DNA from 3 places in the Paenibacillus sp. SEL3 genome. Region 2 is predicted to be linked to each of the others. Evidence: riboswitches for the same ligand, from Rfam matches in the RefSeq annotation. Region 2 holds a riboswitch; each other region holds the start of a gene.
What was found. Region 2 has a riboswitch for S-adenosylmethionine ahead of ACYCS5_RS06465 (methionine ABC transporter ATP-binding protein). Riboswitches for the same ligand answer to the same signal wherever they lie in the genome.

Region 1: linked by a shared signal. The riboswitch ahead of metA (homoserine O-acetyltransferase MetA) and the one ahead of ACYCS5_RS06465 (methionine ABC transporter ATP-binding protein) in region 2 are both predicted to bind S-adenosylmethionine.
Region 3: linked by a shared signal. The riboswitch ahead of ACYCS5_RS09440 (methionine ABC transporter ATP-binding protein) and the one ahead of ACYCS5_RS06465 (methionine ABC transporter ATP-binding protein) in region 2 are both predicted to bind S-adenosylmethionine.

What each region holds. Positions count from the first base shown of each region.
Region 1 is NZ_CM137725.1:4,856,273-4,861,386, forward strand. Features, by position in the region: gene ACYCS5_RS22400 (ROK family protein) at 1-397, shown strand, start outside; gene ACYCS5_RS22405 (HRDC domain-containing protein) at 564-1,571, shown strand; gene corA (magnesium/cobalt transporter CorA) at 1,732-2,667, opposite strand; SAM riboswitch class I at 3,211-3,336, shown strand; gene metA (homoserine O-acetyltransferase MetA) at 3,455-4,372, shown strand; gene ACYCS5_RS22420 (PLP-dependent transferase) at 4,498-5,114, shown strand, end outside.
Region 2 is NZ_CM137725.1:1,359,181-1,364,294, reverse strand. Features, by position in the region: gene ACYCS5_RS06475 (UbiD family decarboxylase) at 1-1,467, shown strand, start outside; gene ACYCS5_RS06470 (Cthe_2314 family HEPN domain-containing protein) at 1,519-2,244, shown strand; SAM riboswitch class I at 2,370-2,509, shown strand; gene ACYCS5_RS06465 (methionine ABC transporter ATP-binding protein) at 2,646-3,668, shown strand; gene ACYCS5_RS06460 (methionine ABC transporter permease) at 3,665-4,333, shown strand; gene ACYCS5_RS06455 (MetQ/NlpA family ABC transporter substrate-binding protein) at 4,408-5,114, shown strand, end outside.
Region 3 is NZ_CM137725.1:2,010,371-2,015,484, forward strand. Features, by position in the region: gene ACYCS5_RS09430 (MetQ/NlpA family ABC transporter substrate-binding protein) at 137-979, opposite strand; gene ACYCS5_RS09435 (methionine ABC transporter permease) at 1,054-1,722, opposite strand; gene ACYCS5_RS09440 (methionine ABC transporter ATP-binding protein) at 1,719-2,741, opposite strand; SAM riboswitch class I at 2,878-3,017, opposite strand; gene ACYCS5_RS09445 (Cthe_2314 family HEPN domain-containing protein) at 3,143-3,868, opposite strand; gene ACYCS5_RS09450 (UbiD family decarboxylase) at 3,920-5,114, opposite strand, start outside.

The DNA.
Region 1 (5,114 bases), 3.1 Mb from region 2:
CCCAGAAGATACTTACGAGGGGACATGTCCGTATCACGGAGATTGTTTGGAGGGTCTGGCAGCAGGTCCTGCGCTCGAAAAAAGATGGAAGGTTAAAGGACATGAGCTTTCTGTCGATCACCCGGCCTGGGAAATGGAAGCGCACTATCTGGCACAGGCTTTAATGAGCTATGTATTAATCCTGTCCCCGCAAAAAATTATTATGGGCGGGGGGGTAATGAAGCAAGACCAATTGTTCCCGCTCATTCGTACCAAACTACAAGAACTTTTGAACGGATACGTGCAGCATTCGAGTCTGACAACAGATATTGAGCAATATATCGTATCTCCAGGATTGGGTGACAATGCTGGATTGTGTGGTGCTCTGGCATTGGCAAAGGAAAAGCTGAATCATTAGAATTTAGGGTTGACGGCACTCCAAGGTACGGTTATTATATAGGCAACAGTATAGTACGGCTCAAAAAGGGAAGCACCTTTCTTGCGAATACGCAGGATAGGTGCTTTTTTTTGCGTTTTTGTGTTGTGCGGGACTGTCTTTCAACGATATGAGGGAGGAAGAAATCATGGAGATAGTATTTTTAAATCGCTTGTCCAAACGGAATGAACAGGGCTATGAGGACTTTGCTCAGGTATGGATTGGGCAGCATGAAGGGGAATGGAGTGCAGGCTGGAGCACACACCATGTCCCCGATGAAAGTATAGACGACCTTTGGTATGAGGGCAGCTTGTGGCAGGAATTACTGCATGTATACCGTCATGAGCTGGCGCTCAAAATGGCTGAGGGCTACAGGCCCTTAATCCATGGCGTATTTCATGAGCAAGAAGGATCATCAGGGCGAGGACAGACGCTGCAAAAGCTGTATTGCTACAGTGATTTGTATCCACGTGATGAAGTGTATGAGCAATTGACGATGTGGAGACGGCAAAAAGCAGCAACGGAACGAAAAGCACCTTATTTTATCGCTACGAATCGACTGCTTCGGCTCATTAGCGTTTATCTTCCCCATACCGAAGAAGAACTGTTGGAGCTGCCTGGTATGGGTCAGGGTAAGGTGTCGCAATATGGGACGGAGCTATTGGCTATTACGACACAAAATGACCGCACCACGCCATTTCCGTTGAACTGGGTAACAGAGACGCTGGAAGAAGAAGTTTTTTTGTCATGGTTATACAAGCAAAAAGAGAACCAGTACAGGCAGGAGCTGAACAAATTCAGCTTAACTAGAACGATTATTGAAGGCATTTCGGACGGTCTTTCACTGGAGCATATCGGAATGAAGACAGGTTTGCATCGTAGAGAGATGATTGAAGCTGTGGAGCATTTGGATAGAGATGGTATTGATATGGAGAAGCTGATCCACAACGAATTGGTGAATGTATCTGAGGCGGAGCAGGCAGCTATCTGGTCTGCTTATGAAGAGTTGGGGGATACGTTGCTCAAGCCCGTCATGCTGAAAGTGTATGGGGAAGAAAAGGCAACCGAAACAGGACTGGATCAGATTTATGAGCGTCTGCGTCTGATCCGTATACGGTTTCGTCATCAGCAGGTACCCGACCGACATGTTGGATAATATAGAACTGGTTGGATAAAGCTAGGTATTAAAGTATATTCAGGGTCCAACATACTAAAAAGCAGCAGCCAGTTCCTCACAGGACACGGCTGCTGCTTTTTATGACCAAGCTTGAAAATAGAAAAAAGTATCCAATTCGATACTTTTTCCCCTTTTATTTTTAAACCCAGTCTTTCTTACGGAAAATACAGAACATACTGACGCCTAATGCCACCATAATACCAATGACGACAAAATAGCCATAACGTGTATGAAGCTCAGGCATATTATCGAAGTTCATCCCATATATTCCGGTAATGACCGTCAATGGCATAAATACGGTCGTAATTGCTGTAAACACACGCATAATTTCATTGGCACGGTTGGCGATACTGGATTGATAAGCTTCTCGAAGGTTACCCATCAAGTCGCGGTAAGTTTCGAAAGTCTCCGAAATTTTCACAGCATTTTCATAAATGTCGCTAAAATATTTTTGCAATTGATCGTCGATGAGCCGCAAATCCCGCTTGTTCAGGGTATTGATGACTTCTTTTTGCGGGCCCAACACTTTTTTCAGCCACAGAATCTCACTGCGTAAGCCGATGATTTCGTTCAAATGCGACTTTTTCGTATGCATTAGAATATCTTCTTCCAGCTTTTCGATGCGGACCTCAATCCGGTCACCAACCAGAAAATAGTTGTCAACAATTAAGTCGACCAACAGATACATAAAACGGTCAGGCTGGCTGACTTCTTGCTCCCACAGCATAGGCTTGAGGGTACGAAGCTCATTGATTTTCTGCTTGGTCACCGTAATGATAAAATGGCGGCCGAGAAAAATGTTCAAAGCTCGCAAAAATATTTCTTCATCATCAAAACGAATGCTATTTACAACGATAAAATAATGGCTTTCATAAATTTCAATCTTCGGACGCTGTTCTTCTTCACTCAAACAGTCTTCTACTGCAAGATCATGCATGGAAAATAAAGGCTGGAGCACTGCCAAATCATCGACATCGGCATCAATCCAATAAAAACCTTCTGCCGGTGCAGTAAGCGCCATTTCAATTTCTTCGACAGGGGTAAAAACCCCGTTGTTGACCAAACGGATTTTCATATACGTCACTCCTTATGCTCCGCCGTAACGGAAATACGTTTACCTTAAGCATAAGGAATGGACTCAGTTAGCCGGTGCGGGTAAGCGTGCACTCTCATCAAAAGCCGGAGGCTTTTGGAGCATGCAGAGCCTGGCGTCCCGTCTTTCGGCAAGCTGAAGTCATTCCTATGCTGTTGTTCAGGGATCGCCGCCTATTCGGACTCGGGTCGCCTTCCATTCCGGATTCACCTCTCAAATGTTCTTTTTTAGATTGCCACAGTATCGCAGGAAACACTCAAATCTACACTACTGCTCCATATTTTTGCCTAATAGCACTTGTATAGTATAACGCTCGGCCTACGGCCTTTCAAGCGCAAAATCATGGGCAAAATCAACAGTAGTGGCAAGAGCTTCAGCGATAGGAGGGATATGATTTAACCTATGGAAAAGGTAGACAAAATGTGAATGCAGGTTACAAATTTGCAAGTCCCATCTTGACGAAGCCCAGCCGATGCATTAAAGTGAACAACAAGAACTTTGTGAATCCAAAATGAATATAGCGAAATCTTATCAAGAGCAGGTGGAGGGACTAGCCCGATGATACCCGGCAACCGGCGATTTTAATCGCACGGTGCTAATTCTTGCAGGACGCGCGCTTTGTACAAAGCGCGTTGCCCTGACAGATGAGAGAGGCGCATATGGATACAAATATGACCTTTCTCTAACCAGAGAAAGGTCTTTTTATTATATGCCCGGCATCTCAACAAGACGATTTTCGCAAAACTTACCGAACAAGGAGTGAGTTTACATGCCGATTAAAATCCCAGACACATTACCTGCTAAGGAAGTGCTGGAGGGCGAAAATATTTTCGTAATGGATGAAAGCTTGGCTTATCATCAGGATATTCGTCCGTTGCGTATCGCCATTTTGAATTTAATGCCTACAAAGGAAACGACGGAAACCCAACTGTTGCGCCTGGTCGGCAATACGCCGTTGCAAGTGGATGTCACGCTGGTGCATATGAAGTCTCATGTATCCAAAAATACATCGCAAGAATATTTGAACATGTTCTATAAAACGTTTGACGAGATCAAGAACAGTCGTTTTGACGGCATGGTCATTACAGGAGCCCCGGTTGAACAGCTTGAGTTTGAGGATGTGAACTACTGGGAGGAAATCCGGCAAATCTTTGAATGGACGAAAACGAATGTAACTTCGACCATGCATATCTGTTGGGCCTCACAGGCAGGCTTATACCATCATTTCGATGTCCCTAAATATGGGCTCGACTACAAATGCTTCGGTGTATTTCCACACACCGTGATTAAACCTAAAGTAAAATTGTTACGCGGCTTTGATGAACTGTTTTATGCTCCTCATTCCAGGCATACGGAGGTTCGTCGGGAAGATATTGATCATATCGCCGAATTAGAAGTTTTATCCGAATCCGAAGAAGCTGGAGTGTACCTCGTAGCCACGCTTGACGGTAAACAAATTTTTGTAACTGGGCATTCTGAATATGACCCGCTTTCACTGAAATGGGAATACGACCGCGATGTAGCTAAAGGAATGGATATTGAAGTCCCCAAAAATTATTTTCCTAATGATGATCCTGAGCGCACCCCCCCCTCAATTTGGCGGGCGCACGCCAATTTATTATTCTCGAATTGGCTGAACTATTATGTATACCAAGAAACACCTTATGATATCGGGCCCCAGATTTAAAAAAGGAGCATGTAGTTTACCTTTGTAGAGTATCACCTTGCAGTAGCGCAGCAGTATAGTCTTTGACATCCATTTTTGCAGGATTGGTTATAGCACCCACTATGGAAGTTAACAGGAGGATTCATATGAGTGAGAAACAGTGGAAAATCGAAAGTAGATTGGCACAAATCGGTTCAGTAGAAGAGCCAGTAACCGGGGCTGTTAATTACCCGATTTACCAATCTACGGCGTTCCGCCATCCCCGTCTGGGTCAAAGCACAGGATTTGATTACATTCGGACGATCAATCCCACGCGAAAGGTACTGGAAGAGGCTTCTGCTGCACTTGAATCGGGTGATGCAGGCTTTGCATGCAGCTCAGGTATGGCGGCGCTGCAAACGGTATTTGCATTGTTTGGACAGGGAGATCATCTCATAGTATCGCTGGATCTGTATGGCGGGACGTATCGTTTGCTGGAGCGTATTTTGTCTAAATTTGGTGTGACAGCCAGTTATGTGGATACGAACGATCTTGAAGCGCTCGAACAGTCATGTCGACCGAATACCAAAGCTGTATTCATAGAAACGCCTACAAATCCGTTAATGATGATTACTGATATTCGAGCGGTGGCTAAATGGGCATCACAACATCAGTTGCTTACCATTGTAGATAATACGCTGCTAACGCCATATTTCCAGCGGCCATTGGAACTGGGCGCGGATATTGTGGTACATAGCGCAACCAAATATTTGGGCGGACACAA
Region 2 (5,114 bases):
TGGAATGAACGTGGCCTGATTAAGGACATGCTAAAAGTAGGCCTAAAAACAGTATCTCATAGCGAGGCTCCTGTATTGGGAGTTCGCCGTACAGAGGCTCCGCTGGCACCACTGCCTAAAGTGACCAGTTGGCATGAGGATGGAGGACCGTTTATTACCCTTCCACTCGTGTATACCGAGAAGCCAGGTCAGCCCAAGGATCATAATCTGGGGATGTACCGCATTCAGATTTATGATGATCAGACGACGGGCATTCACTGGCAAATTCATAAAGGCGGCGGTTTCCATTATCATGAAGCGGAGCTGCGTAATGAGCCGTTGCCTACGACGATTATCATCGGTGGCCCGCCTGCTCTGATTGCGTCTGCCATTGCTCCAGCACCGGAAAACTTGCCTGAGCTGTTGCTGGCTTCGCTTATTATGGGAGGCAAGCTGCCCATGACAGAGGACCCGCTTGGGGGTCATCGGATTCCAGCAGAAGCAGAATTTGCAATCAGCGGTTATGTGCCACCTCATGAACGCCGTCCGGAAGGCCCGTTTGGCGATCATTTTGGATATTATTCATTACAGCATGATTTCCCTGTATTTCATGTCAAACATATGCATCACCGCAAGGATGCCATTTATCCGGCAACCATTGTAGGTAAGCCTCGGCAAGAAGACTACTACCTCGGTGAGTTTTTGCAACGTCTGCTGTCGCCTGCCTATCCGCTTGTGATGCCTTCCGTCAAGTCCCTGTGGGCGTATGCGGAAACGGGCGTACATGCGCTGGCAGCGGCAGTCGTACGTGAAAGCTACTCCCGTGAAGCGCTTGTATCCGGTTTTACCATTTTGGGTCAAGGTCAATTGTCATTGACCAAGTTCCTGATGCTGACAGATCGAGTCATTGATTTATCTGACTTTAACCTGCTGCTGGAAACCATTCTGGAGCGATTTAATCCAGCAAGGGATTTATTTATTTTCAATCACACGTCACACGATACACTCGATTACACAGGCCGCAAGCTGAATCATGGCAGTAAGGCGATCCTGATGGGAATAGGTGAGCCTGTACGTGAATTGCCTCGTGCTTATGAGGGAAGCGATCTGCCGGGGATTCGTGAAATTGAACCCTATTGCGGAGGTTGCCTCGTCGTATCGGGTGCGTCTTTTGAGCAAGATCCTGAGCTGGCGGCACGTGTTTTGGAGCGATTAGCTGCGGGTGAGCAAGAGTGGCCGCTCGTTTTCATTGTGGACGATGCCAAAGAAGTCGTTCGCTCTCAAGCCTCGTTCCTATGGACGGTATTCACTCGCTTTAACCCGGCTACGGATATGTACGCGGACAGCGAAGTGCGTTTGCATCATCTGAACTATAAGCTGCCGATTGTAGTGGATGCGCGTATGAAGCCGGGGTATCCGGATGAGGTGTTACCGCGTGAGGATATTGTTAAGCTTGTAGATCAACGATGGACGAGTTATTTCGCTTGACGCCCTAATTAAACCTACAGCCGGATTTTACATTTATAAGGAGGCGTAAGCATGATACGCAAGCTACTGGGTGAGCCGCCACGTGTGAACAAGGGCATCTTGCTGGATGCCATGAATAGCATGTCAGATATGTTAAACCTGCTGGAGCGGCAAATTCAGGCTGGTGGAGATCCGACCCACGATTTTCGGAAGGCGGATATTTTGACACGTGGTCTAATGTCATCTCTGGATGAACTGGAGCAGAGCCATCATGCTGCCGCCTTTTTCCGTATGAAAGTGAAAGCCGGATATGCTGAAGATATGAGTGAGGATGAAAAATCCGACTATGCATTGTATGTTTTCTTTTATAAGGATGGGTTTGTGAGGGTATTTTCCATTTTGGATAAGCTGGGCAACTGGCTGAATGATCTGTATGATTTAAAAACAGGGCAGTATAAGGCGCATTATTCGTATTTTACCGTGTTGCGGCAACTCAAGTATCTCAAAATGCATCCTGTATTGACCGATAATTTAAATGATATCAAGGATACATACAACGATGCCATCAATCGGCTGCGTAAGCGGCGGAATACGGAGATACACTATATGAATACGGAAATGCAGGATGATCTCTGGCAACGACACCGAGCTTTGTATGGAAAAATCCAATTGGAGGACCTCGATCACCATTTGGAAGATTTGCAGCAGGGCTTGGAAATGGTGTGTCGGTCGTTGTCAATCGCCTTTACTTATACTGCGAAACAATGGGAGAACCGGGCAGTACGCCCAAAAATATGATAGAAAATATCCTTTGACAAAGCAATGTAAACTATCTATACTGAAACCTAGTTTCAGAAAAATGCTTGAATTATGTTTTTTTATATAAACTTAACGGACAGCTAAAGCTGGAGTTTAACATATTTTTCTTATCCAGAGAGGTGGAGGGACTGGCCCGATGAAGCCCGGCAACCCGTTCTTTCCCGGTGTAATACACTGGGAGGGAACATGATGGTGCTAATTCCTACAAAACCGCTAGAGTTATAGCGATTTTGGCAGATGAGAAAAGGATCGCAAGGTGGGGCCCTTTTCATTCTGTGAAAGGGGCTCTTTTTTGTATAAATAAATAGCGATTTTATACAATCCTGAGAGATGACAACTGGTAAAAAGGGTAAGGAAGAAGTGAAGGGGGTCGCAGCACGTTGATAGAGCTTAAGCAGTTAACCAAGCATTATGGCAAAGGCAACCGACGCGTTAATGCGCTGTCTGGGTTGAATCTTTCTATACAGCGTGGAGAAATATTCGGAGTGATTGGTCACTCCGGGGCAGGGAAAAGTACATTGATCCGCTGTATTAATTTATTGGAACGCCCTACTTCAGGTGAAGTATGGGTAGACGGGGTAAACCTCACTACTGTGAGTCAATCCCAGTTACAAATGCAGCGCCGAAAAATCGGAATGATTTTTCAGCATTTTAATTTGTTGTCTTCGGCGACGGTATATGACAATATTGCATTTCCGTTGCGGCTGGTAAACACGCCCAAGCAGAAGTTGGACCAGAAGGTTCGTGAACTGCTGGAATTGGTGGGTCTCGAAGAACACAGTGGAAAATATCCGTCACAGCTCTCAGGTGGACAGAAACAGCGGGTAGGAATTGCACGGGCGCTGGCTAGTGATCCTCATGTATTGCTGTGTGACGAAGCGACTTCGGCGCTTGATCCGCAGACGACGGGGTCTATCCTGAAATTGCTGCTGGATATTAATCAGCGTTTTAATTTAACCATCGTGTTGATTACACATGAAATGCATGTCATTCAAAGCATTTGTGATAAAGTTGGCGTCATTCATCAGGGCGACATCGTGGAGCAAGGTCCGGTGGCGGAAGTATTTTTGAAGCCGCAGCACCAGGTAACCAAGGACTTTATCCAGCGGGAGTCAGAACATCCCGAGGAGTTGCAAGCAGCGATTGCGGCAGCAGGTGAGGGCGAGTCGGCGCAGGTGGTACGTATCTCCTTCTTGGGCAGCAAAACATATGATGCGATTCTGTCGCGTACGGCTCGAAGCACTGGGGTTGATTTTGCGATCTTGCAGGGAACCATATCTACGATTAAAAATGTACCCTATGGTCAGCTAATCGTTCGTTTTGAAGGAAATCATGAGGATATAGAGCATACGCTGCGCGAAGTGTCTGGGCAAGGACTTGATGTGGAGGTGATCGGACAATGAGCGAACTTGATTTTTCACAAGTGAGTTGGGAAGAGCTAGGGAATTCTACTATGGAAACCCTTCAGATGCTCGGTGCATCCGCATTGTTCACCCTCATTATTGGTTTGCCGCTCGGCATATTATTGTTTCTGGCGAGCCGCTCCTCGTTGACTCTGATGAAGGTGATATACATTGTATTATCATTCATCGTTAACATTTTACGTTCCGTGCCATTTATCATTTTGATCGTTGCACTTATTCCTTTTACACGATCGCTGGTAGGTACCTCGACCGGGGTGTTGGGAACCATCCCACCATTGGTTATCGGGGCTGCCCCATTCTTCGCACGTCTTGTCGAAACGTCTCTGCGTGAAGTGGACAAGGGTGTCATTGAAGCCGCACAAGCAATGGGGGCCTCGACAGGACAAATTATCCGGCGTGTGCTGTTACGTGAGGCACTTCCGGGACTGCTAGCCGCATTAACCATTACCGTCGTTACACTCGTATCCTACACGGCAATGTCCGGGATGATCGGGGGCGGTGGACTGGGTACACTGGCTATCAACTACGGCTATTATCGTTATGAAACGGCTGTAATGATCGTTGCGGTCGTGCTGATGGTCGTATTGGTTCAATTGCTGCAAATGGCGGGAGACCGTCTCGTGCGGCATTATACTCGAAAATAGGGAAAACATATAGATATCCTTATTGATCAGGACGTCTGCTCCTGAATATTACAAATTATTGGAGGGGTAATAACATGAAGAAATGGGTATTGGCTGTATTAAGCTTGACATTAATTGCGGTGCTGGCTGCTTGCGGCACAAAGAGCACAACATCGGATACAAATAATGCGGCCGAAAATACAGGCGGATCACCACGTGAAGTGGAGCTGAAAGTTGGAGCTTCTCCTGTGCCGCATGCGGAAATTTTGGAAGCAATCAAACCTCAGTTGGAAAAGGAAGGGGTTCGTCTTCAAGTCGTTCAGTTTAACGACTATGTACAGCCGAACGTTCAATTGTTTGACAAGCAGTTGGATGCTAACTTCTATCAACATGTACCTTACTTGAATGTTATGAACAAAGAGCGCAAAATGAATTTGGTTTCTGTGGGCGCGGTTCACCTGGAGCCTTTCGGCATCTACTCCCAAAAATATAAAAAGCTTGATGAACTCCCAGATGGCGCAACGGTAGCCATTCCGAACGATGCAACAAACGGAGGCCGTGCATTGTTGTTGTTGGAAAAACAAGGTCTGATCAAGCTGAAAGACGCAAGCAACATTGAAGCTACCGTAAAAGATATTACTGAAAATAAGAAAAACCTGAAATTCAAGGAGCTGGAAGCGGCTATGCTGCCACGTCAGTTGCCTGAAGTGGACATTGCGTTGATCAACACGAACTACGCTCTGGAAGCTAAGCTGAACCCGACGAAAGATGCACTGGCACTGGAAGATAAAGATTCTCCATA
Region 3 (5,114 bases), 650 kb from region 2:
TCCTCCTGTTCACAGAGAACGGTCACCCCCAAGTATAAAATATTTAAGCTTCCCCTACAACTCTATCCAAAAGAAACCCCAGTCCTCTTGTTCAAGAGAATCTGGGGTTTGCGTGCAATGTGTTCTCGTTCCCTACTTAAAATGCCGGGATAATTGCGCCTTGGTATTTATCTTCAATGAATTTTTTAGTTTCTGGGGATTGCAAAGCTTTAAGCAGCTTCTGAATCGCTTCAGAATCTTTATTATCAGGACGAGCTACCAGAACGTTAGCATATGGAGAATCTTTATCTTCCAGTGCCAGTGCATCTTTCGTCGGGTTCAGCTTAGCTTCCAGAGCGTAGTTCGTGTTGATCAACGCAATGTCCACTTCAGGCAACTGACGTGGCAGCATAGCCGCTTCCAGCTCCTTGAATTTCAGGTTTTTCTTATTTTCAGTAATATCTTTTACGGTAGCTTCAATGTTGCTTGCGTCTTTCAGCTTGATCAGACCTTGTTTTTCCAACAACAACAATGCACGGCCTCCGTTTGTTGCATCGTTCGGAATGGCTACCGTTGCGCCATCTGGGAGTTCATCAAGCTTTTTATATTTTTGGGAGTAGATGCCGAAAGGCTCCAGGTGAACCGCGCCCACAGAAACCAAATTCATTTTGCGCTCTTTGTTCATAACATTCAAGTAAGGTACATGTTGATAGAAGTTAGCATCCAACTGCTTGTCAAACAATTGAACGTTCGGCTGTACATAGTCGTTAAACTGAACGACTTGAAGACGAACCCCTTCCTTTTCCAACTGAGGTTTGATTGCTTCCAAAATTTCCGCATGCGGCACAGGAGAAGCTCCAACTTTCAGCTCCACTTCACGTGGTGATCCGCCTGTATTTTCGGCCGCATTATTTGTATCCGATGTTGTGCTCTTTGTGCCGCAAGCAGCCAGCACCGCAATTAATGTCAAGCTTAATACAGCCAATACCCATTTCTTCATGTTATTACCCCTCCAATAATTTGTAATATTCAGGAGCAGACGTCCTGATCAATAAGGATATCTATATGTTTTCCCTATTTTCGAGTATAATGCCGCACGAGACGGTCTCCCGCCATTTGCAGCAATTGAACCAATACGACCATCAGCACGACCGCAACGATCATTACAGCCGTTTCATAACGATAATAGCCGTAGTTGATAGCCAGTGTACCCAGTCCACCGCCCCCGATCATCCCGGACATTGCCGTGTAGGATACGAGTGTAACGACGGTAATGGTTAATGCGGCTAGCAGTCCCGGAAGTGCCTCACGTAACAGCACACGCCGGATAATTTGTCCTGTCGAGGCCCCCATTGCTTGTGCGGCTTCAATGACACCCTTGTCCACTTCACGCAGAGACGTTTCGACAAGACGTGCGAAGAATGGGGCAGCCCCGATAACCAATGGTGGGATGGTTCCCAACACCCCGGTCGAGGTACCTACCAGCGATCGTGTAAAAGGAATAAGTGCAACGATCAAAATGATAAATGGCACGGAACGTAAAATGTTAACGATGAATGATAATACAATGTATATCACCTTCATCAGAGTCAACGAGGAGCGGCTCGCCAGAAACAATAATATGCCGAGCGGCAAACCAATAATGAGGGTGAACAATGCGGATGCACCGAGCATCTGAAGGGTTTCCATAGTAGAATTCCCTAGCTCTTCCCAACTCACTTGTGAAAAATCAAGTTCGCTCATTGTCCGATCACCTCCACATCAAGTCCTTGCCCAGACACTTCGCGCAGCGTATGCTCTATATCCTCATGATTTCCTTCAAAACGAACGATTAGCTGACCATAGGGTACATTTTTAATCGTAGATATGGTTCCCTGCAAGATCGCAAAATCAACCCCAGTGCTTCGAGCCGTACGCGACAGAATCGCATCATATGTTTTGCTGCCCAAGAAGGAGATACGTACCACCTGCGCCGACTCGCCCTCACCTGCTGCCGCAATCGCTGCTTGCAACTCCTCGGGATGTTCTGACTCCCGCTGGATAAAGTCCTTGGTTACCTGGTGCTGCGGCTTCAAAAATACTTCCGCCACCGGACCTTGCTCCACGATGTCGCCCTGATGAATGACGCCAACTTTATCACAAATGCTTTGAATGACATGCATTTCATGTGTAATCAACACGATGGTTAAATTAAAACGCTGATTAATATCCAGCAGCAATTTCAGGATAGACCCCGTCGTCTGCGGATCAAGCGCCGAAGTCGCTTCGTCACACAGCAATACATGAGGATCACTAGCCAGCGCCCGTGCAATTCCTACCCGCTGTTTCTGTCCACCTGAGAGCTGTGACGGATATTTTCCACTGTGTTCTTCGAGACCCACCAATTCCAGCAGTTCACGAACCTTCTGGTCCAACTTCTGCTTGGGCGTGTTTACCAGCCGCAACGGAAATGCAATATTGTCATATACCGTCGCCGAAGACAACAAATTAAAATGCTGAAAAATCATTCCGATTTTTCGGCGCTGCATTTGTAACTGGGATTGACTCACAGTAGTGAGGTTTACCCCGTCTACCCATACTTCACCTGAAGTAGGGCGTTCCAATAAATTAATACAGCGGATCAATGTACTTTTCCCTGCCCCGGAGTGACCAATCACTCCGAATATTTCTCCACGCTGTATAGAAAGATTCAACCCAGACAGCGCATTAACGCGTCGGTTGCCTTTGCCATAATGCTTGGTTAACTGCTTAAGCTCTATCAACGTGCTGCGACCCCCTTCACTTCTTCCTTACCCTTTTTACCAGTTGTCATCTCTCAGGATTGTATAAAATCGCTATTTATTTATACAAAAAAGAGCCCCTTTCACAGAATGAAAAGGGCCCCACCTTGCGATCCTTTTCTCATCTGCCAAAATCGCTATAACTCTAGCGGTTTTGTAGGAATTAGCACCATCATGTTCCCTCCCAGTGTATTACACCGGGAAAGAACGGGTTGCCGGGCTTCATCGGGCCAGTCCCTCCACCTCTCTGGATAAGAAAAATATGTTAAACTCCAGCTTTAGCTGTCCGTTAAGTTTATATAAAAAAACATAATTCAAGCATTTTTCTGAAACTAGGTTTCAGTATAGATAGTTTACATTGCTTTGTCAAAGGATATTTTCTATCATATTTTTGGGCGTACTGCCCGGTTCTCCCATTGTTTCGCAGTATAAGTAAAGGCGATTGACAACGACCGACACACCATTTCCAAGCCCTGCTGCAAATCTTCCAAATGGTGATCGAGGTCCTCCAATTGGATTTTTCCATACAAAGCTCGGTGTCGTTGCCAGAGATCATCCTGCATTTCCGTATTCATATAGTGTATCTCCGTATTCCGCCGCTTACGCAGCCGATTGATGGCATCGTTGTATGTATCCTTGATATCATTTAAATTATCGGTCAATACAGGATGCATTTTGAGATACTTGAGTTGCCGCAACACGGTAAAATACGAATAATGCGCCTTATACTGCCCTGTTTTTAAATCATACAGATCATTCAGCCAGTTGCCCAGCTTATCCAAAATGGAAAATACCCTCACAAACCCATCCTTATAAAAGAAAACATACAATGCATAGTCGGATTTTTCATCCTCACTCATATCTTCAGCATATCCGGCTTTCACTTTCATACGGAAAAAGGCGGCAGCATGATGGCTCTGCTCCAGTTCATCCAGAGATGACATTAGACCACGTGTCAAAATATCCGCCTTCCGAAAATCGTGGGTCGGATCTCCACCAGCCTGAATTTGCCGCTCCAGCAGGTTTAACATATCTGACATGCTATTCATGGCATCCAGCAAGATGCCCTTGTTCACACGTGGCGGCTCACCCAGTAGCTTGCGTATCATGCTTACGCCTCCTTATAAATGTAAAATCCGGCTGTAGGTTTAATTAGGGCGTCAAGCGAAATAACTCGTCCATCGTTGATCTACAAGCTTAACAATATCCTCACGCGGTAACACCTCATCCGGATACCCCGGCTTCATACGCGCATCCACTACAATCGGCAGCTTATAGTTCAGATGATGCAAACGCACTTCGCTGTCCGCGTACATATCCGTAGCCGGGTTAAAGCGAGTGAATACCGTCCATAGGAACGAGGCTTGAGAGCGAACGACTTCTTTGGCATCGTCCACAATGAAAACGAGCGGCCACTCTTGCTCACCCGCAGCTAATCGCTCCAAAACACGTGCCGCCAGCTCAGGATCTTGCTCAAAAGACGCACCCGATACGACGAGGCAACCTCCGCAATAGGGTTCAATTTCACGAATCCCCGGCAGATCGCTTCCCTCATAAGCACGAGGCAATTCACGTACAGGCTCACCTATTCCCATCAGGATCGCCTTACTGCCATGATTCAGCTTGCGGCCTGTGTAATCGAGTGTATCGTGTGACGTGTGATTGAAAATAAATAAATCCCTTGCTGGATTAAATCGCTCCAGAATGGTTTCCAGCAGCAGGTTAAAGTCAGATAAATCAATGACTCGATCTGTCAGCATCAGGAACTTGGTCAATGACAATTGACCTTGACCCAAAATGGTAAAACCGGATACAAGCGCTTCACGGGAGTAGCTTTCACGTACGACTGCCGCTGCCAGCGCATGTACGCCCGTTTCCGCATACGCCCACAGGGACTTGACGGAAGGCATCACAAGCGGATAGGCAGGCGACAGCAGACGTTGCAAAAACTCACCGAGGTAGTAGTCTTCTTGCCGAGGCTTACCTACAATGGTTGCCGGATAAATGGCATCCTTGCGGTGATGCATATGTTTGACATGAAATACAGGGAAATCATGCTGTAATGAATAATATCCAAAATGATCGCCAAACGGGCCTTCCGGACGGCGTTCATGAGGTGGCACATAACCGCTGATTGCAAATTCTGCTTCTGCTGGAATCCGATGACCCCCAAGCGGGTCCTCTGTCATGGGCAGCTTGCCTCCCATAATAAGCGAAGCCAGCAACAGCTCAGGCAAGTTTTCCGGTGCTGGAGCAATGGCAGACGCAATCAGAGCAGGCGGGCCACCGATGATAATCGTCGTAGGCAACGGCTCATTACGCAGCTCCGCTTCATGATAATGGAAACCGCCGCCT